Regions from separate parts of the Leifsonia sp. AK011 genome, predicted to be linked through region 1. Evidence: predicted binding sites of a transcription regulator. Region 1 holds the regulator's gene; the other holds the start of a gene.
What was found. Region 1 encodes HspR, which represses chaperone genes until heat shock. Its sites were predicted from a motif close to AAGTTGAGTCNNNNNGACTCAACTT; they were not measured.
Positions count from the first base shown of each region.

Region 1 (15,415 bases):
ACGCCGGACACCCCGTCGCGCACCCGACACCTCGAGATCATCGAACGCTACGGCGTCACGACGTACTACACGGCGCCCACGCTCGTGCGGACGTTCATGACGTGGTTCCCCGAGGGGCTGCCGTCGGGGTTCGACCTCTCGAGCATTCGCCTGCTCGGGTCGGTCGGTGAGTCGATCAACCCCGCGGCGTGGGTGTGGTTCCGCGAGCAGTTCGGTGCCGGCACCGCACCCGTCATCGACACCTGGTGGCAGTCCGAGACGGGCGCCGCGATCATGGCGCCCATCCCCGCCTGGACCACGATCAAGCCGGGCTCGGCGACTCGAGCGCTGCCCGGCCTGAAGACACTCGTGGTGGATGACGCGGGCGAGCCGGTACCGCCGGGCGCTGGCGGCTACCTCGTGATCGAGGGCACATGGCCCTCCATGGCGCGCACGGTGTGGGGCAACCCCCAGCGCTACCTCGACTCGTACTGGGCGCGCTTCGCCGACCGCGGATACTTCTTCTCCGGCGACGGCGCGAAGGCCGACGCCGACGGCGACATCTGGCTGCTCGGACGCGTCGACGACGTGATCAATGTCTCCGGCCACCGTCTGTCGACCATCGAGATCGAGTCGGCGCTGGTCGCCCACCCGCTGGTGGGCGAGGCCGGAGTGACGGGAGCCGACGACGCGACCACGGGAGAGGCGATCGTGGCCTTCGTGCTCGCCGCAACGGATGCCGCGACCGACGACCTCGCGCAGGAACTGCGCGCCCACGTGGCCGCCGCCATCGGGCCGATCGCCAAGCCACGGGACATCCACATCGTGCAGGACCTGCCGAAGACCCGCTCGGGCAAGATCATGCGACGCCTGCTGCGCGACATCGTCGACGGTCGCCCGCTCGGCGACACGACGTCACTCCAGGACCCGACGGGCCCGGAGCGCATCGCGGCAGTGGTGGCTGCGTCGCGCACACCCGCTCGCTGAAGTCTCGCCTAATCCCAAAGAGCGCGCTGATTGACATCCTTCGCGCACATATGCACGCCTCTCGCCAATACCGCAGCTTCTCGCGGTGTGCTCCTCAAACAGCGCGCTGATTGGCAGACTACGAGCAACTAGGCGCGCGGCGACCCGCGCGGCACCGCGCAGAACCAGCCCGCTGCCGTTACTCCCCCAGACGCGTGACGGAGAGGCCGTCTCCACCGTCGGCGACCGTCACGTAGACCGTCTCGCCGTCGCGGATCTCGCCCGAGAGCAGCGCCTTCGCGAGTCGGTCGTCGATCTCGCGCTGCATGAGCCGCCGAAGCGGGCGCGCACCGTAGATCGGGTCGTAGCCGCGCTCGGCCAGCCAGTAACGGGCATCGGGGGTTACCGCGAGCTCGAGACGGCGGTCCGCCAGTCGACGCGACAGCCGGTCGATGTACAGCTCGACGATCTGCGAGAGGTCGTCGGTCGACAGCGGCGAGAACACCACGATGTCGTCCAGACGGTTGACGAACTCCGGCTTGAACGCCTGGCGCACGAGCTCGTTCACCGCTTCCTTGCGCTGCTCCCACGGCAGCGACTGGTCGGTGATGAACTGGCTGCCGAGGTTCGACGTCAGGATCAGGATGACGTTGCGGAAGTCGACCGTACGCCCCTGCCCATCGGTCAGGCGGCCGTCGTCGAGAACCTGCAGCAGCACGTCGAAGACCTCGGGATGCGCCTTCTCCACCTCGTCCAGGAGGATCACCGAGTACGGCCGACGCCGCACTGCCTCCGTGAGCTGGCCACCCTGCTCGTAACCGACATAGCCGGGAGGGGCGCCGACGAGCCGCGACACGGAGAACTTCTCCCCGTACTCGCTCATGTCGATGCGCACGAGGGCCTTCTCATCGTCGAACAGGTACTCCGCGAGCGCCTTGGCGAGTTCTGTCTTGCCCACACCGGTGGGCCCGAGGAACAGGAACGAGCCCGTCGGACGGTCGGGGTCGGAGATGCCGGCACGTGTGCGGCGCACCGCTTCGGACACGGCGGCCACGGCATCCTTCTGTCCGATCAGTCGCTTGCCGAGCTCTGCCTCGAGGTGGAGGAGCTTCTCGGTCTCGCCCTGGGTGAGCTTGTCGACGGGAACGCCTGTCCACGCGGCGACGACGGCGGCGATGTCCTCCTCGGTCACCTGGTCGTTGACCATGCGCGGGCCGGTCGGCTCGTTCTGCTCCGCCGCCGCGAGGGCCTCCTCGATGCGCGGGATGGTCTCGTAGTTGAGCTTGGACGCCTTCTGATAGTCGCCCTCGCGCATGGCGCGGTCGAGCTGAATGCGGGCATCGTTGAGCTGCGTCTTCAGGTCGCCCACTCCCGTGAGCGACGCCTTCTCGGTCTTCCACCGCGCCTCGAGCGCGTCGAGCTCCTTGCCGCGGGCGGCGAGATCCTCGCGCAGCTTCTCGAGACGGGCCTTGGATGCCTCGTCCTTCTCCTTCTTGAGTGCGAGCTCCTCGATCCGAAGCCGATCCACCGCGCGCTTGAGCTGGTCGATCTCGACGGGCGACGAGTCGATCTCCATCTTGAGCCGCGACGCGGCCTCGTCGATGAGGTCGATGGCCTTGTCGGGCAGCTTGCGTCCGGAGATGTAACGGTTGCTGAGCGTGGCGGCGGCCACGAGAGCCGAGTCCGCGATCGCGACCTTGTGGTGGGCTTCGTAACGCTCCTTGAGACCACGGAGGATCGCGACTGTGTCCTCGACGGAGGGCTCACCCACGAACACCTGCTGGAAGCGGCGCTCCAGCGCGGCGTCCTTCTCGATGTACTGGCGGTACTCGTCGAGCGTGGTCGCTCCGATGAGACGCAGCTCACCGCGGGCGAGCATGGGCTTGAGCATGTTGGCTGCCGCCACCGAACCCTCACCGCCACCAGCACCCATAAGGGTGTGGAGCTCGTCGATGAACGTGATCACCTGGCCGTCGGAGTCGTTGATCTCCTTGAGAACGGCCTTCAGCCGCTCCTCGAACTCACCGCGGTACTTGGCGCCCGCGACGAGCGCCGCGAGGTCGAGCGCGATGAGGGTCTTGTCTTTGAGGGAGTCGGCGACGTCACCCGCGACGATGCGCTGGGCGAGGCCTTCGACCACGGCCGTCTTGCCGACGCCGGGCTCCCCGATGAGCACGGGGTTGTTCTTGGTTCGGCGCGTGAGCACCTGACTGACCCGGCGGATCTCAGCGTCCCGCCCGATGACCGGGTCGAGCTTGCCGCTGCGGGCGATGTCGGTGAGGTTCACGCCGTACTGCTCGAGGGCAGTCTTCTGCTCCTCGTCGGTGCCAGGGGCACCCTGCATGTTCGCCATCTGGGCGTGCCTTTCTAAAACTTGAGTTGGTTCGACTCAAGTTTACTCCTCGCAGGGGGTCGGATGCTAGTGCCCTAGTCCCCCGCGTTGTGCGCGTCGAGGAACTCGAAGAGCTCCCGATCGTCCACCCCGGGGTAGGTACCGGAGGGCAACGGCGAGAAGATGTGGGCGTGCACCTTGGCGCTCGTCCAGGCACGGCCGGACCAGCGCGCCTCGAGATCGGCCGGCGGACGCTTGCAGCACGAGGCATCCGGGCACTTGGAGTGCTCGCGCCGGGTCACCTCGCGACCGCGGAACCACTTGGATGCATCGAACGGCACCCCGATCGTGATCGAGAACTCGTCCGTGGCGCTCGTGCCGGTCTGCGTCGACTCGAAGAACGTGCCCTCCGGGGTGTCGGTGTACTGGTAGAACTCGGTGGTGCGGTTGGTGCGCGTGAAGGCGCGGCGGGCACTCCAGCGTCGGCAGACGATCTGGCCCTCGACGCCTCCCTGCACGTCGACGGGAAAGCGCAGACCGTCGTTCTCGTAAGCCTTGCTGATCGATCCGTCTCCCCCGACCCGGAGGAAGTGCACGGTCATGCCGAGGTGGGCGGTCGCGAGGTTGGTGAACCGCAGCGCTGCCGCCTCGTGGGTGACGCCGAAGGCATCCCGGAAGTCCTCGAGCGCGATGTCCTTGTCGGCCTTGGCCTGCGTGAGGAACCGCACCGACTCCCCCTGGGGCATGAGGCACGCCGCAGCGAAGTAGTTGATCTCCAGCCGCTGCTGGAGGAACTCGGCGTAGTCGCGCGGCGCCGTGTGACCGAGCAGACGGTGCGCAACGGCTTGGAGCGCCATCGAGCGAAGACCGTGTCCGCCCGGGATCGACGCCGGCGGCAGGTAGATCCTGCCGTTCTCCAGGTCGGTCACCGATCGGGCTGAGTGCGGCAGGTCGCCGACGTGCACGATCTCGAAGCCGAGGGATGCCGCGATCCGCGCGACCGATCGATGGGTGAGCGCCCCCGTGGTGTGGCCGGCCTCCGCGACGACCCGCTCCGCGAGGTCCTCCAGCTCTGGCAGGTAGTTGTTGCGTTCCCGCATGCGAATGCGCAGCTCCGTGTTGGCACGCCGCGCCTCCTCGGGGGTGGCGATGGCCTCGCGCGATCGTCGATCAAGCTCACGATGCATCCCGACCAGTACCGACAGCACCTCGTCCGGCATGCTCCGGCCAGGGCGCAGAGCGGGGAGCCCGAGCTCGGCGTAGACATGGCTCGACTGCGCGCGCTCGAGCTCGATCTCGAGGGCGGCGCGCTCGGAGGGCGGCGTCTCGTCGAGGAATTGGCTGAGCGGCACACCGAGGTGATCAGCGATGTCGGAGAGAAGTGAGAGCCGCGGTTCCCGCCTGCCGTTCTCGTGCAAGGAGAGCTGGCTGGGTGAGACACCCACCGCGTCCCCCAGTTCGCCCAACGTCATGCCCGCGGCCGTGCGGTAGTGCCTGAGTCGCTGGCCGAGGGTTGTCAGATCCGCCATTCGTCCACGATATGTCAAATATGGCTTAACTTTCCAGCATTTCATTCGCTCACACTGAACGTTCGCGCTCCAGAGTCTAAGTAAGCACATTCTTTACGGAGGACGAACGATGACGACAACACTCCCGAGAACCCTTGAGGCCTGGGTCGAGGAGCAGACCGAATTGCTCCAGCCCGACGGCATCGTCTGGGTTGATGGCTCCCGCGCCCAGCTCAACGGCCTCCTGCGGGCCATGGTCGACTCTGGCCAGCTCACCCAGCTCAACCCAGAGCACCGCCCGTACAGCTTTCTCGCGCGCAGTGACCCCGACGACGTTGCTCGCGTCGAGAGCCGCACGTTCGTCTGCTCCAAGAACGAGGCCGATGCCGGCCCGACAAACAACTGGCGGGAGCCCACCGAGTTGAAGGCGGAGATGACCGAGCTGTTCCGCGGCGCTATGCGCGGCCGCACTCTCTACGTCGTGCCCTTCTCGATGGGTCCGGTCGGCGGACCGCTCTCCCGCATCGGCGTGCAGCTCACCGACTCCCCCTACGTCGTCGCGAGCATGTCCATCATGACGCGCGTGGGAGACGACGTGCTCAGCCGTATCGCCGCAGGCGACAGCTGGGTGCCGGCGCTCCACTCGGTCGGTGCGCCCCTCGAGCCGGGGCAGCAGGATGTCGCGTGGCCGAGCAATCCCACCAAGTACATCGCCCACTTCCCCGAGTCGCGGGAGATCTGGTCGTTCGGATCGGCCTACGGAGGCAACGCCATCCTCGCGAAGAAGTCCTTCGCCCTGCGCATCGCGTCGGTCATGGCGCGCGACGAGGGCTGGCTCGCCGAGCACATGCTCCTCATCAGGGTCACCGACCCGGGCGGTCGCCGTTTCCACATCGCCGCGGCCTTCCCGAGCGCGTGCGGCAAGACCAACTTCGCGATGCTACGGTCGACCATCCCCGGATGGACGGTCGAGACGCTTGGCGACGACATCACGTGGATCGCTCGCGGGGACGACGGGCGTCTCCGCGCGATCAACCCGGAAGCCGGCTTCTTCGGCGTTGCCCCGGGCACCGGCCCCGCGACGAATCCGACCGCTGTCGACACCATCTGGGGCAACACGATCTTCACCAATGTGGCCCTCCGCGAGGACGGCGACGTCTGGTGGGAAGGACTCACCGACACCGCACCGAAGGGCCTCACCGACTGGCAGGGTAGGCCGTGGAACCCCGCGGCCGGACCCGCAGCCCACCCCAACGCGCGGTTCACCGTTCCGGCATCGCAGTGCCCCTCGATCGCGCCAGACTGGGACGACCCGGCGGGCGTGCCACTCGACGCGATCCTGTTCGGCGGGCGCCGGGCATCCAACGTTCCGCTCGTCGCGCAGGCGCGCGACTGGCAGCACGGGGTCTTCCTCGGGGCGACGATCGCCTCCGAGCGCACCGCCGCCGCCGAGGGCACGGTGGGCGAACTGCGCCGGGACCCCTTCGCGATGCTCCCGTTCTGCGGGTACAACATGGCCGACTACTTCGGGCACTGGCTCGAGCTCGGCGAGAGCCTCGGTGCCGAGGCGCCCGCGATCTTCCAGGTGAACTGGTTCCGCAAGGGGTCGGATGGCTCGTTCCTCTGGCCGGGCTTCGGCGAGAACGGTCGCGTGCTCACCTGGATCATCCAGCGCATCACGGGAGAGATCGGAGCCGCGGACACCCCCGTCGGCCTCGTGCCGACTCCGAACACGATCGACCACCTCGCTGCGGGTGTCTCCGCCCGGGACTGGGAGGCCCTGTTCGACCTGGACGTGAACTCGCTCCTCGACGAGGCAGACGACACGGAACGGTTCCTCGACGGGTTCGGGGAGCGTCTGCCCGCGGAGGTCAGGGCGCAGCTGGCCGACCTGAGGCGCCGGCTCGAGACTCGGCTCGGCGTCGAGGCGGCCTCGCTCCAGCGCGCCGTCGCGTGAACGCCGCAGCGATCCCCGATCGCAACCTCGCGCTCGAGCTCGTACGCGCAACGGAGGCGGCCGCCATCCGGGCGAGTTCGTTCGTCGGGCTCGGTGACAAGAATGCGGCCGACGGTGCGGCGGTCGACGCCATGCGCGCGTTCCTCGGCACCGTCGCGTTCCGGGGCACCGTCGTGATCGGAGAGGGCGAGAAGGACCAGGCCCCGATGCTGTTCAACGGCGAGGTTGTCGGGCTCGGGTCTGGGCCGGAGTGCGACATCGCTGTCGACCCGATCGACGGCACGTCGCTGACGGCGGCCGGGAGGCCCGGCGCGATCTCAATGATCGCGGCATCCGATCGGGGCACGATGCTCGACGCGTCGAGCGTGTTCTACATGGAGAAGATCGTCGCCGGGCCGGAGGCGATCGGGGTAGTCGATATCAGGAACCCCATCGGTGAAAACCTCCGAGCCCTGGCATCCGTTCTCGGCAAACGGGTCGGGGAACTCGCGGTTGGGGTACTCGACCGGCCACGGCACCAGGTCCTCATCGAGGAGATCCGCGCCGCGGGTGCGGGGACCCGACTCCTCCTCGACGGCGACGTCGGTGGTGGAATCGCTGCCGCGAGTCTCGAGGGTGAGCTCGATCTCTGCGTCGGCACCGGCGGCAGCCCGGAGGGGGTCGCCACCGCGTGCGCGGTCAAGGCGCTCGGTGGACTCATCCAGGGCAGGCTCGTCGCGCGGGACGACGACGAACGAGCACGCGGGGAGGCGGCTGGCCTCCGTTTCGATACCCACTACGAAGCCGACGAGCTCGTGAAGGGCAACAACACGTTCTTCGTCGCGACGGGTGTCACCGACGGGCCGCTCGTCGCGGGAGTGCGGCACCGTGGCGCGATCATCCGTACCGAGAGCGTCGTCGTGCGCGGAGCTTCCGGCACGATGCGTCGGGTGCTCGCGGACTACCGGGCGGAGCGCTGGGTTTAGAGGCTCTGCCTAGCGGCGCGTCGACGCTGTCACGGTGAACTTGCGGTTGCGCGACACCTCACGCGTCGGCCCGACCGCGCGCGCGAGTTCGGCGCGGTACCCGAGATGCGAGTTGTAGACCGTCCAGAGCTCGCCGCCGGGCTTGAGGATGCGGGCCGCAGCCGCGAAGAGCTTCGACGCGATGCCCGTGTGCACCGTCGATCCCGTATGGAAGGGCGGGTTGAGCAGCACGAGGTCGACGCTCGCATCCGGGATGCTGGAGCCCGCGTCGTCCTGCAGCGCCGTGATCGTGGTGACGCCGTTGAGAGCGACGTTCTGCTCGGTGGCGCGCACTGCTGCTGCCGAGACATCCGTTGCGGTGATGTGCAGGTGCGGTCGGGCTTGGGCGAGGGTGATCGCGAGGATGCCCGAGCCGCAGCCCAGGTCGACGGCGCTGGTAGCGGCAGGCGCTACCTCGTCGAGCACCTCCAGCATCGCCCGCGCGCCGATGTCGAGCAGACCGCCCGCGAAGACACCCGGGGCGCCGTGGAGCTGTATGCCGAGATCGGTATGGATGCCACGACTCTCGTTCGACCGCGCGCTGGGTATGGGGTTCGCGACCCGCAGAGCCCGCGACTTCTGCCTCGCCGGGAGCACGTCAAGACTTGCGAAGTGCTGCTTCAGCACCTCGTTTATGCGGAGAGTCATGTGTTTGATGCGCCCACCGGCATACACGGTTGCGTCCGGCGAAACGCCCCCTGCGAGCGCCCAGGCGACGTCCGCGACGCGGTCGAGGCTTCGCGGAAGTTGCCAGAGCACGACCCGCACGCCAGCGAGCGAGTCACGGTCATCGAGGTCCTCATGTCGGTAGTCAGCGAGCCCGCCAGCATTCGCGGCGAGGGCGCGCTCGCCCACGATCGAGTCCTGATGCACGAGCACGCCCCGAGCACCCAGCGCGATTGCCCCGAGCGTGAGTGCACCGTAGTTGTCGTCGACGACGAGAACGCCGTCGGGGTTGGCGCGTATGTCCTCGGCCGCCTTGTCGAGGAGCAGGCGGTCCGTGGCATCCACGGCGACTAGGTTCGGCGCCTCGATGTCGGGCCAGCGGCGGAGACTCTCCAGCACCTCAATCCCCAATGCAGGAGATTTGGGATGCTCCCGCTCAGGCATGCGCGTGAGGGGACAGGTACACGGGGATCTCCTGTATTCGGGATGCGTGGGGGTCAGCTACGACGCAGGGGTCGCCACACGACCACCTGGTTGGCCTTCTCGGCGCGGGATCCGGCCCGCAGCGACACGACGTCCCCGGCGGAACCCGCAGCGAAGACGCGGCGGCCGGGGCGCGAAAGCAGTTCCTCGGCGAGGGCGTGCTCGAGCTCACGCACTCGCTCGCTCAGTGCGCTGACCTGGTTCTCCAGCTCGAGGATGCGGCGGATGCCCTCGAGGTTGAGGCCCTCGGCCGAGAGAGCCGCGATCTCGCGGAGTTGCGCGACATCTCGCATCGAGTACCGACGCGACTGGCCGGCCGTGCGGGTGGGGCTCACGAGGCCGAGCCGGTCGTACTGCCGCAGAGTCTGCGGGTGCATGCCCGCCAACTCTGCGGCAGCCGCGATAGCGAAGACCGGCGTATCGAGATCCATCAGACCTTGGCCTTCTGGATCAGCTCGGCGCGCGGGTTCTCCTTCGGCATGGCCTCGTCGAATGCTCGCAGGAGTTCGGCCGCATCATCCGGCACGCGTGAAGGTACAGCGATCTCGACTTCGGCGAGCAGGTCGCCGGTGCCGCGCGCTGATGTCACGCCGCGACCCTTCACCCGAAGGATGCGACCGCTCGGCGTTCCGGGCGCAACCCGGAGCTTCACGGGGTCGCCCCCGAGGGTGGGGACCTCGATCGTGGCGCCTAGAGCCGCCTCCGTGAAGGTGACGGGAACGACCACGCGGAGGTTGAGGCCGTCGCGCTCGAAGACGGGGTGCTTGCGCACCGCGACCGTGAGCACGAGGTCGCCCGCCGGGCCGCCGTTCGGGCTTGGTTCACCCTTGCCCTTGAGCTTGATCTTCTGGCCATCGGCCACTCCGGCGGGAATCTTGACGGTGATGGGGTTGCCCCCGGCCGCCTGCAACTTGATCGTCTCGCCGCGGATGGCGGTGACGAAATCGAGCGTCGTTGCCGCCGTGATGTCCCTGCCCGGGGTTGGGCCGGTACGGAACCCGGCCTGACCACCGAACATGCCACCGAGGAGATCCTCGAAGCTCGCGCTCTGGGCGCCACCACGCTGGCCGAACATGCCGCCGAAGACGTCCTCGAACCCGCCCGGCTGGTCGCCCGCCGTGAAGCGAGCGCCGGAACCCATGGCGCGGATCTGGTCGTACTCGCGGCGCATCTCGGGATCGGAGAGCACGGAGTGCGCCTCACTGATCTCCTTGAACTTCGCCTCTGCCTTGGCGTCCCCCGGGTTGGAGTCCGGGTGGTACTGGCGTGCGAGCTTGCGGTAGACCTTCTTGAGCTCGGCCTCGCTGATGTCCTTGGACACCCCGAGTACCGCGTAGAAGTCCTTGTCGAACCAATCCTGGCTTGCCACTGACGTGCCTTACTCGGCGGGAACCGCGACCGCGACCTTGGCGGGCCGCACGAGGCGGTCGCCGAGCGCGTAGCCCTGCTCGATCACGTCCGCGATCGTGTTCTCGGTCACACCGGGGGTCGGGATCTGCACGACGGCCTCATGGAACGCGGGGTCGAAGGCTTCGCCCTTCTCCCCCACCGTCTTGAGTCCGTACTTCTCGAACGAGGTACGGAGCTTCTGGGCAACGATCGCGAGCGGGCTGCCCTCGACGAGGTCGCCGTGCGCCTCGGCGCGAGCAAGATCGTCGATCGCCGGCAGGAGCGAACGCAGCACCTCGGCGATGACCGCCTCACGGTTCGCGGCGCGGTCGCGTTCGACCCTGGTGCGGAAGTTCACGAGCTCGGCCTGCGCACGCAGCATGTCGTTGCGCATGTCCGCGACGAGGTCGCGCTCGGCCTCATCGAGGAGAGCCTGGTCCTCCGCGCTCAGCGGTTCGGCGTCGGCCTCAGCCGAGGGAGCGGAGTCGTCGTCCGCTCCCTCAGCCGTGGCATCCGACTCGTCCTGCTCGTCAGCCTTCGGCTCGCGGACATCGCCCGTCTCCGGGTCGATGCGACGCTTGTCGCGGATGACGGGCTCCGCTGCGTTGTCGTCCTCTGGGGTGATGTCGTCAGCCACTTACTTTGCCTGCCCTGAGCCTGTCGAAGAGTCCTTGTCGTCCTCGTCGTCCACGACCTCGGCGTCCACGATGTCCTCATCGCTGGATGCTGCGGCTGCGGGCTCCTCGGCCTCGGTCGGCTGCGCCTCGGGCGCGTTGTAGATCGCCTCGCCGAGCTTCTGCTGGCTCTCGGTCAGCTTGTCGAACGCGGTCTTCACGGCTGCGTCGTCGTCTCCGGCGAGCGCGGTCTTGAGTGCGTCGACATCCGCCTGGACCTCGGACTTGACGTCGTCGGGCAGCTTGTCGGCGTTGTCGGCGATGAGCTTGTCGGTCGAGTAGGCGAGCTGCTCTGCCGTGTTGCGGGTCTCGGCTGCCTCACGGCGGGCCTTGTCCTCAGCAGCGTGCTCCTCGCCCTCGCGCACCATGCGCTCGATGTCCTCCTTCGACAGCGAGCTGCCGCCGGTGATGGTCATCGACTGCTCCTTGCCGGTGCCCTTGTCCTTCGCGGACACGTGCACGATGCCGTTGGCGTCGATGTCGAACGTGACCTCGATCTGCGGGATGCCACGGGGCGCGGGTGCGATGCCCGTGAGCTCGAACGTGCCGAGGTTCTTGTTGTCGCGGGTGAACTCACGCTCGCCCTGGAAGACCTGGATCGCGACGGACGGCTGGTTGTCGTCTGCCGTGGTGAAGGTCTCGCTGCGCTTGGTCGGGATGGCCGTGTTGCGCTCGATGAGCTTCGTCATGATGCCGCCCTTGGTCTCGATACCGAGGCTCAGGGGGGTCACGTCGATGAGCAGAACGTCCTTGCGCTCGCCCTTCAGCACGCCAGCCTGGAGCGCGGCGCCGACGGCGACGACCTCGTCAGGGTTGACGCCCTTGTTGGGCTCCTTGCCACCCGTGAGCTTCTTGACGAGCTCGACGACGGCCGGCATACGCGTGGAACCACCGACGAGGACGACGTGTGCGACGTCGCCGACCTTGACACCGGCCTCCTTGATGACGTCGTTGAACGGCTTCTCCAGACGAGCGAGCAGGTCAGCGGTCAGCTCCTCGAACTTGGCGCGGGTGAGCGTCTCGTCGAGGTTGGCGGGGCCGTTCTCCGTGAGGGAGAGGTAGGGCAGCTGGATGGTGGTGCTCGTCTGCGACGACAGCTCCTTCTTCGCCTGCTCCGCGGCCTCCTTGAGGCGCTGCTTCGCGATCTTGTCTCCCGAGACATCCACTCCCGTGGTCTCCTTGAAGCGCTTGATCAGGTAGTCGACGACGCGCTGGTCCCAGTCGTCTCCACCGAGGCGGTTGTCACCGGCGGTCGAGCGAACCTGGATCGTCGAGAAGTCGTCGTCCTTGCCCACCTCGAGGAGGGAGACGTCGAACGTGCCACCACCGAGGTCGAAGACGAGGATGAGCTCGTCCTCCTTGCCCTTGTCGAGGCCGTAGGCGAGTGCGGCCGCGGTGGGCTCGTTGATGATGCGGAGCACGTTGAGGCCCGCGATCTCACCGGCCTCCTTGGTGGCCTGGCGCTCGGCGTCGTTGAAGTACGCGGGAACGGTGATGACGGCATCCGTCACCGGCTCACCGAGGTACTGCTCGGCGTCGCGCTTGAGCTTGGCGAGGATACGTGCCGAGATCTCCTGCGGGGTGTACTTCTTGCCGTCGACATCCTGCTTCCAGTCAGTACCCATGTGGCGCTTGACGGAGGCGATGGTGCGGTCGACGTTGGTGACGGCCTGGCGCTTCGCGGTCTCACCGACGAGCACCTCCCCGTCCTTGGTGAAGGCCACGACCGAGGGGGTCGTGCGGAAGCCTTCAGCGTTGGCGATGACGGTGGGCTCTCCACCCTCGAGAACGGCAACCACCGAGTTGGTGGTTCCGAGGTCGATACCTACTGCTCGAGCCATATGCTCTTGTCTCCTTGTTGCTGGTGTTTCTTCGTGGTCGGCTCACTGACTCGAAACGATTGCGTCGAAACATGAGTCGTGATGTATCAAGTCTGGTCCTGTGGATAACTTCTGTCAAGTCGAAGTTGAGCCGATGCGACTCAAGGTGAAAGTTCACCGCCAGGACACCCGTGGGCACTAGCGTGTGACCATGACGGACAAGAAGATTCCGGTCGCCGCCAACACGCTCGCCGTGGGTGTGGTGGGGCTGGATATCGAGAACAAAGTCGTTCCCCGCAAGCGGGTCGTGTCGTGGGCGTTGTGGGACTGGGCCACCCAGCCGTTCAACTCGGTCATCCTGACCTTCGTCTTCGCCTCGCTGTACCTCGTGTCGGACTCGTTCCTTCCCGCCGACATCGCGTCCCTCCCCGAGGGGAATGCCACCCGGGAGGCGGCACTTGCGCAGTTGTCGTCGGGCTACGGATGGGCGACCACGGCAGCGGGCATCCTGATCCTTCTGCTGGCGCCAGTTCTCGGACAGCGGGCGGATGCCAGCGGCCGCAAGAAGCGCCTCCTGCTCCTGTTCACCGCACTGCTGGCCATCCTGCAGTTCGCCCTCTTCTTCGTCTTCGCCGACCCCGCGTACTTCTGGTACGGCGCGATCATCCTCGCGCTCGGTGCGGTGGTCTCCGAGATCGCGGGCGTCAACTACAACGCCATGCTCGTGCAGGTCTCGACCCGCAAGACCATCGGCAAGGTCAGCGGTCTCGGCTGGGGTCTCGGCTACATCGGCGGCATCGTCGCGCTCGTGATCGTCGTGCTGCTGAACACGTTCGAGTGGTTCGGCCTCGACACTTCGGGCGGACTCGCCTACCGACTCATCGCGGTGGGCGCGGCGGTGTGGACTGTGATCTTCTCGCTGCCCCTCTTCTTCAACGTGCCGGAGGCGCCCGCGACGGGCGGTGAGGCGTCCAAGGTCGGGTTCTTCCGCAGCTACGCGCTGCTCGTGCGCGATGTCGCCGCACTCTACAAGAACCCGGAGTCCCGTCCGACCTTCTGGTTCCTGCTCGCGAGCGCGATCTACCGCGATGGCCTCGCCGGGGTGTTCGCCTTCGGTGGCATCCTCGCCGCGGTCGCGTTCGGCTTCACGGACAACGAGGTCATCCTCTTCGGCATCGCCGCCAACCTCGTGGCGGGCATCTCCACGATCTTCGCCGGCCGCATAGACGACCGTTTCGGCCCGAAGGCGGTCATCCTCTTCGCGCTGTTCGGTCTCGTCATCATGGCCGTGCTGGTCTTCGCCCTGCACGACACGGGCACGGTCGTGTTCTGGATCGGCGGCCTGACGCTCTCCGCGTTCGTGGGCCCGGCGCAGGCTGCGAGCCGCTCGCTGCTCGCCCGCGTGACCCCCGAGGGTCGCCAGGGTGAGATCTTCGGCCTCTACGCGACGACCGGCCGAGTCGCGAGCTTCCTCTCGCCCGCGCTGTGGGCGTCGTTCATCGTGATCTTCGGCGCGACGATCTTCGGTGTTCTCGGCATCGCGCTCGTGCTGCTCGTCGGCGCGATCCTCATGGTGTTCGTGAGGGTGCCGAAGTTCTAGCGACCAGGTCGCGGCCAGGCCGCGGCGAAGCGTGACAGCAGCTCCGCGAACAGGGCGGTCTCGTCTGGCGTGAATCCGCTGAGGGCGTCGGTGACCGCGGAGGTGCGGCCGGCTCGCACCGTGTCGAGCATCTGGCGGCCGGCATCCGTGATGGTCACGACGCTCTTGCGCGCATCGCCCGGGTCGACGGAGCGGGTGACGAAGCCGCGGGCCGCGCCGTCCGCGACGAGGCGGGATGCCCGGGGCTGATCGACCTCGACCGCTTCGGCGATCTCCGAGATACCCACTCCGCTTGACGACCCGGCGAGGAACTCGAGTAGACGGATGCGCGCTCCCCCGTGCATCCCGCGTGCGTGCGGTTCGTGGTCGTGCCGTCGGCGTGCGCCGAGCGGCCCGGGCCCGTGGCCTCCAGCCCACGGCGGCGGACCATCCCCCCACGGCGGGCGCGGGCCACCACGGCCAGCGCCCAGGCGGAGCGTGAGCAACGCCTCCTCGATCTGGCGAACGGCATCCGCTTGACTCTCCTGACCCATGTATGTAATCTTACATTTATTGTCATATGACATGTAAACCACGAAAGGCAGTTCCCATGAACACCAACACTGAAAAGACCAACACCGACAAGACACAGCGCCCCGGCTTCTGGCTGCGGGCGATCGAGTACCGCAAGCACCAGCTCGGCCGCGAACAGCGTCGCGCGTTCCGCGACTCGCTCGCCGACAAGGCTCGCGACGGCGTCTCCGACGAGGACTACGCCACCACCATGGCAACTCTCGAGAAGATGGCTCGCAACCTTGGATGGCGCGCTGGAGCTCAGGAGCAAAGCCCATTTCTGGGCTTTGCCGCGACGCCAGCGCCGCACTCCGTCTCGGAGTGCGGTCAGCACGGCTACGAGGGCCGTGGACACCGCGGTCACGGGTTCGGCCCGCGTGGATTCCGCGGGCGCGGCTTCGGCCCCGACTTCGACCACGACCACCACGAGGGGTCCAAGGACCTCCCGTCCGACAAGGCGTGAGCGTAACCTCAAGCCATGGACA
Region 1 is NZ_JACCCH010000001.1:554,231-569,645, reverse strand. Features, by position in the region: gene acs (acetate--CoA ligase) at 1-966, shown strand, start outside; gene HDC94_RS02825 (ATP-dependent Clp protease ATP-binding subunit) at 1,145-3,298, opposite strand; gene HDC94_RS02820 (helix-turn-helix transcriptional regulator) at 3,373-4,806, opposite strand; gene HDC94_RS02815 (phosphoenolpyruvate carboxykinase (GTP)) at 4,916-6,742, shown strand; gene glpX (class II fructose-bisphosphatase) at 6,739-7,707, shown strand; gene HDC94_RS02805 (methyltransferase) at 7,717-8,811, opposite strand; gene HDC94_RS02800 (heat shock protein transcriptional repressor HspR) at 8,910-9,326, opposite strand; gene HDC94_RS02795 (DnaJ C-terminal domain-containing protein) at 9,326-10,264, opposite strand; gene HDC94_RS02790 (nucleotide exchange factor GrpE) at 10,274-10,921, opposite strand; gene dnaK (molecular chaperone DnaK) at 10,922-12,799, opposite strand; gene HDC94_RS02780 (MFS transporter) at 12,990-14,378, shown strand; gene HDC94_RS02775 (MarR family winged helix-turn-helix transcriptional regulator) at 14,375-14,911, opposite strand; gene HDC94_RS02770 (hypothetical protein) at 14,968-15,393, shown strand; gene HDC94_RS02765 (MarR family winged helix-turn-helix transcriptional regulator) at 15,409-15,415, shown strand, end outside.

Region 2 (15,415 bases), 320 kb from region 1:
GCGCAATCAGCGGATCGCGTTCCCAAAAGACATCGAGCTCTACCTGCAACTTGTCGTAGCTCCATGGAGTCGTGGCTCGATTGATCACGGTCTCGGGGCCGATCTCGGCCGGGTTCTCGGGCCGGAGTAGGAAAAAACCTCCTGGACGTCGGCTCGAATCAGTCATGTGGCGACTGCGTCTCGTCGAGGGCCGTCACGGAGAAATGTTCCGCCCCTGCGCGCCGAAGCAGGTCCACGAAGCGTTCAGACACGGCAATCTCCCGACCGCTCGTCCAGGCGATGTCGTGCAGGCCTGGCACACCCGTGATGTCGATCCACACGAAGGGGGGTACCGGCCTCTTGTTCAACGCGATGTAGTTGAGTGAGCGAGTGACGATGACTGGGCGGGGCGTGTATCCGGTGAGCCCCGCCTCGCGGAAATCCGCTTCCAGGTCGCGAGTCGCAAGCAGGCAGACGAATCCTGCTACCAGCGGATCACCCTGCCAGGTGTCGAGCTCGTAGTGCAGCGACCTGTAGGAAGGCGGCCAAGTGCGTCGGTCGATGTCTGTGCCCTCGTCGATTCCGCCCGGCATCTCGGGCTCAAGGACGTACAGCACGTTCTGTTTCTATCAGTGTGCTCGCACGGAACGGAGGCGACCGCGTTCACGTTCAGATCCTGTTCGGTGTCGGTTCACTTCGATGTGCGGTCGAGGCCGTTCTTCGCGCGTCGAGTGCTCAAGCGTGCTTTGCAGGCGACTCCAAGGAATCTCCCAACAAGTACGAGATGCTTGACGTAACAACTTGATCTCGAGGGAGACGAATGCGCTCGATCATCACCGCCCGACCCACCATCGCCGTGGCCGCAGGTCTCACGCTCGTCGGAGCCCTCGCGGGCTGCGCCGCAGAGACTCCCGCTCCCACCACGACGACCGAGCCGGACACCGGTGCCACGTCCGAGCCCACGACGCCCACCGAGACCGACACGGGATCGACCGGCACGTACGCCGACGGCAGCTACACCGAGAGCGGCCAGTACCAGTCGCCCAACGGCACGGAGACGGTCGACGTGACTCTCACCCTCGCCGACGGCGTCGTCACGGCCGTCGAGATCGGTACACACCCGAGCAACCCCAACACAGAGCACTACCAGGGCGAGTTCGCCTCGGGTATCTCGGCGGAGATCGTGGGCAAGAGCATCGACGACATCTCGGTGACCAAGGTCGCAGGCTCGTCCCTCACGAGCGGGGGCTTCATGAAGGCCCTCGAGGCCATCAAGGCGGATGCGTCGTCCTAACGGAGCGACGACGTGCTGACTCTCACGTTCGAGGCCATCGGCACCCAGTGGCAGATCGATAGCACGGAGCCACTCGGCGACGCCCTCGAGCTGCTCATTCGCGAGCGCATTGCCGAGTTCGACCTCGCGTACTCGCGGTTCCGCGACGACTCGCTCGTGTCGCAGCTGCGGCGGGCTTCTGGATCGATCAAGCTCCCGGATGACGCGGCACCCCTGTTCGACCTCTACCGCCGCCTCTACGACCTCACAGGCGGCGCCGTGACGCCGCTCGTGGGGGCGAGCCTCGAACAGCTCGGCTACGACAGCACCTACCGCCTCCGCCCCGAGGGACCGGCCCGACCTGCGCTCGCCTGGGAGGAGGCGATCGCGTGGGACGGCGAGACCCTCACCGCGCACCGGCCTGTGACGGTGGATGTGGGCGCCGCGGGCAAGGGCTACCTCGTCGACATCGTCGGCGGCATCCTTGCGCACCACGGGCACGAGGAATTCATTGTGGATGCCGGCGGCGACATGCTGCGGCACGGCCCGGGCACGATTCGGGTGGGGCTCGAGCATCCGACCGATCCCACGCGCGCCATCGGCGTCGTCGAGCTCGGCACCGGCGCGATCTGCGCCTCCGCCACCAACCGCCGGGCCTGGGGCGAGGGGCTGCACCACGTGATCGACCCCGTCACGGGCCTGCCGACGAGGAGCGTGCTCGCGACGTGGGCGCTCGCATCGACTGCGCTCGAGGCGGACGGGCTCGCCACCGCCCTGTTCTTCACCTCCCCCGAGCGGCTGGCCAGCGAGTTCCACTTCCAGTACGTGATCGTGGATTCCACCGGGCGGGTAACCTACTCGCCAGACCTGTCAGGAGAGATGTTCCTATGAAGCGCTGGCTCGACCGGACCCTCGGCGCTGTGCCGATGTACAAGCTCGTGCTGTTCACCCTCGCGGCCATCACGCTCACCGCGCTCGTGCTGTCGCTGTTCGGGCAGCTCTCGTACCAGCCCCTGCCGATCCTCGCGTCAGCGGCCGTGGCGGTAGGCACGGCCGCCCTGACGGGATGGCTCGCATCGCTCATCGTGCGCCGGCCGTGGCATCCGGAATCCTCGTACATCACGGGTGTGCTCATCGCGCTCATCATTGTGCCGACGCTCGACCCGATCGGGCTCCTCGGCATCGCGCTCGCGAGCACCATCGCGACCGCCTCGAAGTACGTTCTCGCCATCCGGGGACGCCACGTGCTCAACCCCGCAGCGCTCGGCGCGTGGATCATCGGGCTCGCCGGGCTCGGGTTCCCGGCGTGGTGGACGGGTACGCCGTTCCTGCAGCCCGTCGTGATCATCGGTGCGTTCCTGGTGCTGTACCGGCTGCGACGGTTCGCGATGGCAGGCACCTTCCTCCTTGTGGCCTCGGCGATCCGCTTCGGGATCGAGTTGAGCGCCGGCAGCGACCTCGCAACCGTCTTCTCGAACACCTTCCTGTCGTCGCCGCTGTTCTTCTTCATCGGCTTCATGCTGAGCGAACCGCTCACCACTCCACCGCGCCGCTGGCAGCAACTCCTCGTCGCCGTGGTCGCCGGCGTGCTGTACTCGGCGCCCTACAACGTGGGGCCGATCTACACGAGCCCGTTGTTCGCTCTGCTGGTCGCAAACCTCGTCGCGTTCGCCTTCGGCCAGCGTCGTGCCATCCGCATGACGTACCTGGGCAAGACCGCGGTCAACGACCGAACCTGGGAGCTCGCCTTCCAGCCCACGAAGCCCGTGCACTTCGTGCCCGGCCAGTACATGGAACTCACCATCCCGCACCGCAAGGCCGACTTCCGCGGCAACCGGCGGTACTTCAGCATCTCGTCCGCGCCCTCCGCCGACGGACCGATCACGTTCGCGATCACGGTGCCGTCGTCATCTTCGAGTTTCAAGAAGGCGCTGCTCGACCTCGAGCCCGGCGCTATGGTGCACGGCACCGGCGTGCACGGCGACTTCGTGCTGCCAGCGGATGTCAGTGACCCCCTGCTGCTCGTTGCCGGCGGCATCGGCATCACCCCGTTCGCCTCCCAGCTGGGGTACTCCGTGGAGCGCGGCGAGAAGCGCGACGTGACCGTCGTCTACGCCACGAGCACGGCCGGGCCGCTCCCCTACCGCGAGGTGCTGGAGCGGACGGGTGCGCGCGTGGTGCTGTTCGGGCCGGAGCCCGACGGGGGTCTGCCCACGGGCTGGGTCCACGGCGGCACTGGACGTGTCACACCCGAGGCGATCGCCGCTGCGGTCCCGGATGCCGCGTCCCGCCGTGCGTTCGTGTCGGGCCCACCCGCACTCGTCAACGAGGTGCGCAAGACCCTGCGCAAACAGGGTGTGCGTCGCATCCACACCGACTACTTCAGCGGCTACTAGCCCCCCCCTCTCCCCGCCACCGCACCACCTGCCCCGCCACCAGCCCGCCACCCCGCCACCCCGGTCTTGATCCTCTCTTTTCCGGAGGGTTCACGCGCGGCGCCAGTGGCTAGGCGGTCACGCGCGTGGCCAGAGTGATTCGGGGGCGAAAGCTCCGGAAAAGAGTGAAATAGCTGGCAGATGCCTCGCGTTCGCCGGTTGCGAACGCGCTGGCACTCGCGTATCCAGAGTGCTAATTTCGTCTTAGTTGAGTCACGGTGACTCAACTTCTAGACGAAGGACAGATCATCATGGCAGTACTCTTCGACCCGTTCCGTGAGCTCGAGCGCGGTGCGACCCGACAGGGTCCCCGCCGGATGCCGATCGACCTCTACCGCGACGGAGACCACTACGTCCTCACCGCAGACCTCCCGGGTGTTGACCCCGGCTCGGTCGATGTGGATGTCGACGGCCAGCTGCTCACCGTGCGCGCCGAGCGCACCACCCGCAGCAACGGCGACGTGAAGTGGCTCACCCGCGAGCGCCAGGGCGGCTCCTACCTGCGCCAGTTCACCCTCGGTCAGGGCATCGACACCGCGTCAATCTCCGCCAACTACGAGAACGGCGTGCTCAGCGTCGTGCTCCCGGTGAGCGAGCAGGCCAAGCCGCGCAAGGTCGCGGTCACGACGACCGCCACCTCCACCGAGGCGGCCGAGGTCACCGCCAGCTGACCCCACCTCCAGACGAACCCCCGGCGCCCCTCCCCCTCGGCGTCGGGGGTTTCTCGTACCATCGCCGTATGGCGTCGTTCGCGGAGAAGCCCATCGTCTACCTCGCCACCCCCGAGGAGTGGGAGCAGTACCTCCTCGAGCACGGCACGGATGACGGGGTGCGCCTGAAGCTTCGCAAGAAGCTCTCGTCGGCCCCCGGCATGACCTGGGATGAGGCCCTCGAGGTCGCCCTCTGCCATGGATGGATTGATGGCCAGGTCGCGCGATTCGACGACGATTACCTGCTCCACGCTTTCACCCCGCGGCGCCGCAACAGCCCGTGGTCGCAGCGCAATGTGGGCATCGTCGAGCGCCTCATCGCCGAGGGTCGCATGCGCGACGGTGGGCACGCCGAGATCGAGCGGGCCAAGGGCGACGGACGGTGGGATGCCGCGTACCGGGTGAAGGGTGCGGAGGTGCCGGCCGACCTGCAGGCCGCCATCGACGCCAACCCCGCGGCATCCGCGTTCTTCGCCACTCTCACCAAGCAGAACCGCTGGGCGATCATCTTCCGCCTGAGCCAACTCAAGAAAGCAGAAACCCGCGAGCGGAACATCACCAAGTACGTGGAGATGCTCGCCCGCGGGGAGAAGATTTACTAGTCGTTCCCTGGGGGTTGAGTAGGCCCGCGCAGCGGCCGTCATCGAAACCCGGTGGTTGAGTAGGCCCGCGCAGCGGCCGTCATCGAAACCTCACCCACGTGGTCGGTGTTGTTCGTTGGTGAGGTTTCGATGACGCCGGGGCTACGCCGCGGCTACTCAACCCACCGGGTTTCAATACGCCGGGCTACGCCCGCGGAACCTGACGGCCGAGACGGCCGTCAGCGCTGGCGTCGCGGCGAAGGCCAGAAATGGCCTTCGCTCTAAGCTCCAGCGCGCCAGAAACCGCGGAGGGTGGGGCCCTGCATTCAGGGGTCTCCGGTGTGGCGGGCGTCTACGGGCGGAGACCCCTGAATGCAGGGCCCCACCCGCAGCACCACGTGACCCTTCGAGACGCGGCTTCGCCGCTCCTCAGGGACCGGGCAGCTACGCCAGGCGCGCCGCGAGGGCCTTGTCGAGCGTGTCGAGGAACTCCTCGGTCGTCTCCCACTTCTGGTCCGGCCCGACGAGCAGCGCGAGGTCCTTCGTCATGTGGCCCTCCTCGACGGCCTTGATGACGACGTCCTCGAGGGTGTCGGAGAAGGCGGCGAGCTCGGGGTTGTTGTCGAGCTTGGCCCGGTGGGCGAGCCCGCGGGTCCACGCGAAGATCGAGGCGATCGGGTTGGTCGACGTGGGCTTGCCGGCCTGGTGCTGGCGGTAGTGGCGCGTGACCGTGCCGTGTGCGGCCTCAGCCTCGACAACCTTGCCGTCGGGCGTTGCGAGCACGGAGGTCATGAGGCCGAGCGATCCGAAGCCCTGGGCCACGGTGTCAGACTGAACGTCGCCGTCGTAGTTCTTGCAGGCCCAGACGTAGCCGCCCTCCCACTTCATGGCCGAGGCGACCATGTCGTCGATGAGGCGGTGCTCGTACGTGAGGCCGGCTGCGTCGAACTTCTCCTTGAACTCGGCGTCGAAGATCTCCTGGAAGATGTCCTTGAAGCGACCGTCGTAGGCCTTGAGGATCGTGTTCTTGGTGGAGAGGTACACCGGGTAGTTGCGGGTGAGGCCGTAGTTGAGGGATGCCCGTGCGAAGTCGCGGATCGAGGCATCCTGGTTGTACTGCACCTGGGCGATGCCGTCGTCGGGTGCGTCGTAGACCTCGAACTTCATCGGCTCGGAGCCGTCGTCGGGCGTGAACTCGACGGTGAGCTTGCCCTTGCCCTTGAAGACGAAGTCGGTAGCGCGGTACTGGTCGCCGAACGCGTGACGGCCGATGATGATCGGCTTGTTCCAGCCGGGCACAAGGCGCGGGATGTTCGAGATGATGATGGGCTCGCGGAAGATCACACCGCCGAGGATGTTACGGATCGTGCCGTTCGGCGACTTCCACATCTTCTTGAGGCCGAACTCCTCGACGCGGGCCTCGTCGGGGGTGATGGTGGCGCACTTCACGCCGACGCCGTGCTTCTGGATGGCGTGGGCGGCGTCGATCGTGACCTGGTCGTCCGTGGCATCCCGGTGCTCGATGCCGAGGTCGTAGTACTCGAGGTTCACGTCGAGGTACGGGTGGATGAGGGTGTCCTTGATCTTCTGCCAGATGATGCGAGTCATCTCATCGCCATCGAGCTCGACGACGGTTCCCTCTACCTTGATTTTCGACACAGTGCTTCCTCTCAGTTGGCCGCACCGATTCTACTAGAAATGCAGAAGTATCTCGACGTCAAGATATCTTCGCGGAACCGAGGATCGCCCGTTAGCCTGAAAGCATGGGCGAACTCAGGCTGGAAGAACTGTCCGCGAGCACGATCGTTGCAGCGAACAACCTCACACTCCGGCGCGGGCAGGAGCAGTTCGTCACGCCGCCGTCGTACGCGATCGCCGACAGCTTCCTGAACCCGGCCACCTCGTGGCCGCGCGTCGTGCTGGACGGTGACACTGTTGTCGGCTTCATCCGGGGCAACTTCGACCCCGAGGCGACAACCGAGGAGTTCCGCAGCTGCGTGTGGCGTGTGTCCGTCGGTGCCGAGAACCAGGGCAAGGGCATCGGCTCCTTCGCCGTTCGGGGGCTCGCCGAGGAGGCCAAGAGCCGTGGCTTCACGGAGCTCACCGCCCTCTGGGAGCCCGGCGATGATGGCCCGGAGGAGTTCTTCCTCCACCTCGGCTTCGTCATCACGGGCGAGACCCAGTACGGCGAGAACATCGGCACGCTGACCCTCTAGGCATGACGGCGGCCCCGAGCGACGACTTCGTCAGCCTCGTGCTGGAGGTCGTGGCCGACATCCCCGAGGGGTGCGTGATGACCTACGGGGACGTCGCGGCGGCGATCGGGTCCCGGGCCGCCCGGGCGGTCGGCACCGTGATGTCCCACTACGGCAGCGACGTGCCCTGGTGGCGCGTGGTGCGCGCGAGCGGGCATCCGGCCATCGACCACGAGACCCGGGCCCTGCAGCATTATCGCGCCGAGGGAACCCCACTGCTGTGGACTCGCACCGGGTCGTGGCGCGTCGACCTCGCGACGGCGCGGCACGTCCCGACCGCGTAATGCGTTAGCGGATGCGCACCGAGAGGCAGGTCACGCAGCCCTCGAGCTTCTCGAACTCGCTCACGTCCACGGTCACGACGCGGTAGCCGAGGTCGGCGAGGAGAGTCGCGGTCTTGGGCGCCGACGACGACAGGAGCACCGCGTCATCCGACAGCACGACGACGGCCGAACCGTGCTCCTCGGGAACCGCGAGGAACCGACCGAAGACTCCCGGGTGCTCGACGAGCTTCGGGTAGCCGATCACGGTGCCGTCGGGCAGGGCCGTGACGACGCTCTTGAGGTGCAGGGCCTTCTTCACGGGCACCGCGACGACGGTGTAGCCGAGGGGGCTCAGGATGGCACGCAGCTGGCGGATTCCCTCGCCGTTCGTGCGACCGCCCCGACCGACGTAGACCGTCGTGCCGACCTTCAGCACGTCCCCTCCGTCGAGCGTTCCGGGCTCCGCGATCTCCGCCACGCGCAGGCCGAGGGATGCCACGGTCTCCCGCACATCGGTGATCTCGCCTCGACGGCTCTCCGCGCCGGGGCTCGTGATCACGGCGAGGTCGCCGAAGATGACCACGGTGTCCTCGATGAACACGGAGTCGGGGTGGTCGTCGGCTGCCGCGACATCCAGCACCTCGAAGCCCTCCGCGGCGAGCGCGGCGACGTAACCGTCCCACTGGGTTTCGGCGAGCTCGGCGTCGACGGGCACACGCTCGAGGTGGGTGATCTCACCCTCGGCGAGGCGGGACGACGGCGGACGCACGAGCGCGATCCTGCGGGGCACGTCGCGCGACCAGCTCAGCGCGGCCTTCCACAGCGCACGACCGGCGGTGAGGGCGGCGACGACCGCGCCGACCTCGAAGACGAGGCTCGTACCGGCGAGGGACGTGAAGAGGAACGCGGTCGCCTGGTCACTCCAGGCGGTTCCGCTGGAGACCACGGCGTAGAGCACCCCGAGGGCACTCGCGGCGATGCCGCCGACGAGACCGGCGATCGCTGCGCCCCACCACGTGCGGAAGGCCCCGAGGAGCGCCGCGATCGTGAGGAGCACGGCGAGCGAGAGGCTCGCGGCGAGGAAGTAGTTGTTGAGGGCGACGAGCGCCTCTCCTGATGCGCCGTTGCTGACGAAGTACATCAACACCACGGCGGCGTGGACCACCAGCGCGGTCACGAAACCGGTGATGAGGGACGCGGACAACCGGCGGGCGAAACTGGGGGCTGGGGTGTGCATCCCGCTACCCTAGCGGGCGGATTCTATGAATCTGCTGGGGTGCGCCCCACGAGAACGTCGGGGCCACCCGGCCTGAGCCGGGCAGCCCCGAGTCGTTCGTCGAGCGTTAGGCGCGCGTCATCCTGCGACGGACGATCACGATCGCGCCCGCTGCGAGCAGGATCACGGCGAGCACGAGGCCGCCGTCGATCGAGAGGCCCGTCGAGGCGAGTGCCTGGGTGCCCGGTCCCTGCTGGTTCGGCGGGGTTTCACCCGAGGGGGTCGGGATGGAGACCGCTGCCCACCCGATCATCTCGCCGTTCGCGTCGTGCAGTGCGACCCGGTGCTCGCCCGTCATGCCGGCGAGGACCGGAATGACGACCGTGCCGTCGGTGACCACGCGCCAACCGAGGAAGGCGGGGTCGGAGTGGATGATCGAGCCGATCCACGCACCCTCCCACTCCTCGCCCAGCGACACCGTGATGAGGCCACCCGTGACCGTCGCGGTGATGCCATCACCCTTGTTGGTGCTCGTCGGGGTGATCGGCTGCGGCTGCTCCGTGGGGACAGTCGACCAGATCGTCGCCGTCGCGGAGACCGTCGAGTACTCCTCGCCGCCGATCTCGTTCGAGAACACCGCGCGGTACTGCACGCCCGTGCTCAGGCCCGTGACATCGAGCGTCCGCTCGGTGGCGCCGGCGACGGTCTCCCACACGGTGCTACCGGGCTTGCGCAGCTCCCACTGCACAGCGGCCGCCGGGACCGCCCACGCCTCAGCCGCAAGCGTCGTCGTGCCGGTGGCTGCGATCGTCGCACGCTCCGGCGACTGGGTGATGCGGGGCGCCTGCTCGCGGCCGACGGTGACGATGCCCGTGGGCGTCGTCACGTAGATGAGGCCCTTCGCCGACTCGGTGGAGACCGAGGTCACCCCGGTACCGAAGTCCGCGTTCGCGTATCGGGTCGCCGTCGCGCCGAGCACGTCGACTGCCGTGAAGCCTCCGGACGCGTGTCCGACGATCGCGAGACCGGCCTTCGGGTCGACCGAGACGCCAGCAGCACCGGGCTCGAGCGTGTAACTGCCGAGGTTCGCCATCGCGCTGCGTCCCGCGAGGATGCGCAGCTCGCTCGAACTCTGGCCGGTGAAGAGAACGTAGAGGTTTCCGGTGGCGGCATCCACGCGCATCCGCCCCACTCCGGCACCCACCGGGTACTGGCCGACGATGTCGCCCTCCTCGGCGTTCACCGCGAGGATGGCGCCCACGGCGAGCGAGAAGTAGACGACTCCGGAGCCCGCGTCGATCCCGATGCCGGTGATCGCGTAGGGCAGCACGATCGGGTCGTCGAGCAGGGGGGCGCCCACGCTGCCCGCCGCCGTCGAGTAGCCGTTCGCGGCGGTTTTGCCGTTGCTCGTCTTGTAGGCCGCGACCACGCCCGACAGCTGCACGTCGTAGCTCATGTCGATCACGGGGCCGCCCACGTCGAAGTGGTCGACGATCTCGCCGGTCGCCACGCTGATGCCGTTCACGCGGCCGACGCTGTCGGGGGTCGCGTCGCTCACCCAGAGGATGCCGCGGGCCTCATCGAGCGCTGACGGACCGGACAACGTGGATGCCACGTTCCCCACCTTCTGGAAGCCCAGGGCCACCTCGGCCGGGGTTCCCGCCGGCTCCTCGGGTGTCGTCGGGGTGCCCGGGTCGACCGGGTCGGGGCCCTCGCCGGGCCCGGGGATCGCAACGCCGTCCTCGGTCACGTACTTCGTGCCGCCGTCGTACTTGGTGATCGTGAAGGAGTCGAGCGTTCCGCCGATCGGCACGTCCGTCGTGGACTCCTCGGCGCCGCTGCCCCACTTGGCCGCGACGATCGACTCGTAGCGCAGTGTGTTGCCCGAGACGGTGATGCCCTGGAAGGTCGACGTGTAACCCGCGCGCATGACCTGGGTCGCGCCGTTCTGGGTCCAGACGTTGTTGTCCACCGGCTGCTGGTCGTAGTACTTGGGGCCAGACACGCTCACGGCGTAGACCGGGCCGGTCGTGATGCCGGGCGTTGCCGTGGCATCCGCGTTCACGTAGCCACGCGCGTAGGTGTGGTCGTGGCCCATGAGCACGAGGTCGATGTCGTTGCGCTGGAACACGGGAAGCCAGGCGGCACGAACATCGGCCTCATCACGGCCGACCGCGGTCGAGAAGACCGGCTGGTGGAAGACGGCAACCGCCCACTGGTTGGGGTTGTTCTCGAGGATGCTGTCGAGCCACTCGCCCTGCATCTGCAGCCACAGGTCGGTCGGGTTGGGGCAACCGATGAGGCACGGCGGGAGCACCTCGGGGGTCATGAGCGCGATGGCCTGGCTGCGGCTCGCGTTGAGGGAGATGAAGCGCACGCCCTGGTAGTCGGTGTAGTAGGCGGTCTCGCGCAGGGCGATCTCCATCTGCGCGCGGTAGGCCGCCTCCTGCTTCTGTGCGTCAGTCGTGCCCGTGTTGCCGTCCCACTTCGGGCCGTTGGCGTCGTACTCGAAGTTCGACTTCCAGGCCTTGAGGAACGAGTCGCCGCTGTACTCGTGGTTACCGGGGGCCGCGATCACGTTGGAGGTCTGGCTGTGCCCGTCCATCGCGCCGAACCAGTCGGTCCACTCGGTGTCCTTGTCGGCGTTGTTGATGAGGTCTCCCGCGTTGACCGTGCCGACGGCATCCGGGTACTTCGCGTAGGCCTGGTCGACGACGGGGCTCCACTTCGCCGCGAGGTCGTTCTGTGCGTCACCGAAGTAGATGAAGGTGAACGGGTCGCCCGCCGCCCCTGCCGTGGTGAAGCGGTAGATCGCCGACTTCGCCGAGTCGGTCCCCACCTGGTACTCGTACTCGGTGTTGGGCGTGAGCTCACCGATGGTCACGGAGTGCGTGCGCGTCTCGATTCCACCGGTCAGCAGGCGCTCGTTGGCGCGGGCCGCCGCCGTGCGCCACTCCGTGGTGCCGACCTTGCGGATCCACACCGTGCCGGCCTCGACGTCGGCGCCGGTACGCCAGGTGAACGACTGCGCCGTCGAGGGGTCCTGGGGCGGCGTGAGAACGACGCGTTCGGGAGTGGGGTCGGCGGCGTTCACCGACTGGGGCGCGAGCGGGGCGGCACCGGCCGCTGTGGCGCCGAAGAGCGCGGAGGTCGCGACGAGCGTCGTCGCCGTGACCGCAGCAAGAATGCGTGCAAGAGACATGCGGGAGGATCCTTTGGGTTCGTGGACCTCTCAACACTGGTGAGGGCACACGTCCCGCAGGTGACCCGCAGGTGTACGGACGGCAGCGCTGCGCGGTACTGAACGTTACTTCCGGCGCGAAAGCACTTCTCGTACCGACCTAGTGGAAGAAGTGCCGCTCCCCCGTGAAGTACATCGTCACGCCGGCGGCCTGCGCAGCGGCGATGACCTCCTCGTCGCGGATCGACCCGCCGGGCTGCACGACCGCCCGCACGCCACCCTCCAGCAGGATCTCGAGACCATCGGCGAACGGGAAGAACGCATCGGATGCCGCAACCGACCCCGCGGCACGCTCCCCCGCCCGCGACACGGCGAGCCTGCACGAGTCCACCCGGTTGACCTGACCCATGCCGACCCCCACGGATGCACCGTCGTGGGCGAGCAGGATCGCGTTCGACTTGACCGACCGAACTGCCCGCCACGCGAACTCGAGGTCCGCACGGGTGGCGTCGTCCGCGGCATCCCCGGCGACGAGCTGCCACGTGGACGAGTCGAAGTCCTCGTAGGTGTCCGCGGTCTGCACGAGGGCACCACCCGAGATCGGGCGGAGCTCGCTCGTGCCTCGCGAGTAGCCTCTCGGCAGCTGGAGGAGGCGCAGGTTCTTCTTCGCCGCCAGCACCTCGAGCGCCCCCTCGTCGAAGCTCGGCGCGACGATGACCTCGGTGAAGATGTCCTTGATCGACTCGGCGGCCTCGCGCGTGATGGCGCGGTTGGCAGCGATCACCCCGCCGTAGGCCGAAACGGGGTCGCAGGCGTGCGCGAGTGCGTGAGCCTCGGCGATCGTGTCCGCGATGGCGATGCCGCACGGGTTGGCGTGCTTGATGATCGCGACGGCCGGCTGGTCGAAGTCGTAGGCGGCACGCAGCGCGGCATCCGCGTCGACGTAGTTGTTGTACGACATCTCCTTGCCCTGCAGCTGCGTCGCCTGGGCGATGCCGTGTCCTGCCGGGTCGAGGTAGAGCGCGGCCTCCTGGTGGGAGTTCTCCCCGTAGCGCAGCTCGTGCGCGAGGGTGAACTCGTAGCGCACAGTGCCGGGGTGAGTCGACTGGGGCGGCTTGATACCCACCTCCGCCGCGAAGTAGGCGGCGACCGCAGCGTCATACGCTGCCGTGTGGGCGAACGCCTCCCCGGCCAGACGCTGGCGCTGGGCGAGGGTCGTGCCGCCGAGCGTGAGCGCCTTGAGCACCTGCGGGTAGCTGTCCGGCGAGGTGACGATGGCCACGTTCGCGTGGTTCTTGGCCGAGGCACGCACGAGCGCGGGGCCCCCGATGTCGATCTGCTCGATCACATCAGCCGTGGACGCACCGGATGCCACGGTCTGCACGAACGGGTACAGGTTGGAGATCACGAGCTCGAAGGGCTGGATGCCGAGAGCGTCGAGTTCCCTCTCGTGCGACTCGAGGCGCAGATCGGCGAGGAGCCCTGCGTGGATCGAGGGGTGGAGAGTGCGGACGCGTCCGTCGAGGGACTCCGGGAACCCGGTGACCTCGGCCACCTCGGTGACGGGGAGCCCTGCATCCCGAATCGTCGCTGCGGTCGATCCCGTGGAGACGATCTCGACGCCTGCACCCACGAGGGCGGTCGCAAGCTCGACGAGCCCGGACTTGTCGCTCGTGGAGACGAGCGCCCGGCGGATCGGGATGACGTCGCGTTCGCGGTAGCTGGCGGGATCGTGGGTGGGGCCGGACACTAGAGCTCCTCAAGAAGTCGGGGATGGGCTGCGACGTCGCGCACGGTCTGGATGAGCAGGCGTCGCTCAACGGGCTTGATGCGCTCGTGGAGCGTGGCTTCGGTGTCGCCGGGCAGAACCGGAATCCGCTCCTGCACGATGATCGGACCGGTATCGACACCGTTGTCGACCACGATGACACTCGCACCGGTCTCGGTCGCCCCCGCAAGGATCGCGTCGCGCACGGCGTGCGCTCCCGGGAACTCGGGGAGATAGGCGGGATGCGTGTTGATGAGATTTGGCGAGAGGGCATCGACGACCGCCGCCGGGAGCAGGGTCATGAACCCGCTCAGCACGACGAGGTCGGCGTTCCACTGCTGGATCTGCTCGAGCAGCTCCTGGCCCCACGATTCGCGATCCTCGAACGAGGAGCGAACGACGGAGAAGGTCGGGATGCCGAAGTGTTCGGCGTGCTCGAATCCGTCCGCCGGGCGATCGGCCCCGACAGCGACCACGCGGGCCGGGAACTCGGCATCGTCCGATGCCTCGAGGAGAGCGCGGAGGTTGGACCCGCCGCCCGAGATGAGGACTACGAGTGTGAGCACCGGTACAGCCTACCGACGGCGCGGAAGCCGGTGCGCGGCGAGGATACCGATCGCTGCGCCGATCGCGCACTCGAGGGCAGCCCACCCGCCGACGGCCCAGGGGTTCGGGCCAACGTCGACGAGACGACCCGGGCCAGCACCGCCCGAGGCGAACCACGCGAGGATCCCGAGCACGATGCCGGCAACGACACCCATCGCGAGAGCCGCAACGACGACCCAGTAGCCGTTGAGCCGCCGACGGATGCCCGGACCGAACCACGCACCCGCGAGAAAAGCCGCAACGATCGGGACGAGAATCCCGACGAAGCCCCACGCCGAGTCACCGGACGGCAGGGCACCGAGGAGGGGAATGGCCGGAATCGGGCCGAGGCTCGTACCGAGCGGACTCACGAGCGACCCGGTGCCGAGCGCGAAGCCCGGTCCGACCAGCCAGCTCGCCGTCCACACCACGATCGTCGGGACGAGGGCGAGCTGCGCCACCGTCACGAGAATGCCGCCGAGCACCTCCGTGTGCAGGCTCTCGTAGAGCGTGATGATGCTCGCGTAGGAGAAGAGGATCGCGAGTGTGGTGACGACCGAGGCCATCGCGAGAAGCAGCGCCACGATCGCCGCACCACCGCGGAGCGACGTGGCGATGAGTGCCCGAGGAACGTCGGGCAGTGCATCCGGCACCCTCAGGATCGGCGTCAGCCCGAGATCACGGCGGGCGAGGTTCATGCCCACGAGCATCCCGCCACCGAAGAAGAGCACGGGAAGGATCGCGGCCTGGACGAGCGAGGCCCGTGCGAGGTCGTCGAGTGCCGATGCCGCGACCGCGAGGGATGCCACGGCGAAGGTCGCAGCGGCGACGATCCCGCCGAGCGTCGCAAACCGAGTCTCCGCGATGCGTCGCCCTGCCCGGACGCCGAGGAGGGCGGTCAGGAGGGCGAAGCCGAGCGCGGCGATCGTCACAGTGAACGGTTGGTCGGCCCCGGCCAGGCCGAGGGACGCTGCGAGTGCGGGATCGAGGGTGAACGTGACATCCACGCCATGCCCGATGAGCCAGGTATCGACGGCGGTGCGCCAGAAGAGGGCCCAGTCGGCGCCGAAGCCGAACTGCACCACCCACAGTACGGTCAGGGGCGTGAGCGGGATGGCAACACCGATCGCGAGCACGAGGAGTGCCTCGAGGGCGGCAAAGACTGCGGT
Region 2 is NZ_JACCCH010000001.1:877,747-893,161, reverse strand. Features, by position in the region: gene HDC94_RS04455 (hypothetical protein) at 1-166, opposite strand, end outside; gene HDC94_RS04450 (hypothetical protein) at 159-596, opposite strand; gene HDC94_RS04445 (hypothetical protein) at 800-1,273, shown strand; gene HDC94_RS04440 (FAD:protein FMN transferase) at 1,286-2,143, shown strand; gene HDC94_RS04435 (oxidoreductase) at 2,140-3,648, shown strand; gene HDC94_RS04430 (Hsp20/alpha crystallin family protein) at 3,939-4,358, shown strand; gene HDC94_RS04425 (YdeI family protein) at 4,427-4,999, shown strand; gene HDC94_RS04420 (NADP-dependent isocitrate dehydrogenase) at 5,423-6,637, opposite strand; gene HDC94_RS04415 (GNAT family N-acetyltransferase) at 6,742-7,194, shown strand; gene HDC94_RS04410 (MGMT family protein) at 7,197-7,517, shown strand; gene ddaH (dimethylargininase) at 7,522-8,733, opposite strand; gene HDC94_RS14425 (metallophosphoesterase family protein) at 8,840-11,914, opposite strand; gene purH (bifunctional phosphoribosylaminoimidazolecarboxamide formyltransferase/IMP cyclohydrolase) at 12,054-13,643, opposite strand; gene purN (phosphoribosylglycinamide formyltransferase) at 13,643-14,227, opposite strand; gene HDC94_RS04385 (DUF6350 family protein) at 14,237-15,415, opposite strand, start outside.
Region 2: the regulator HspR is predicted to act here: its motif matches at 3,893-3,917, upstream of HDC94_RS04430 (Hsp20/alpha crystallin family protein).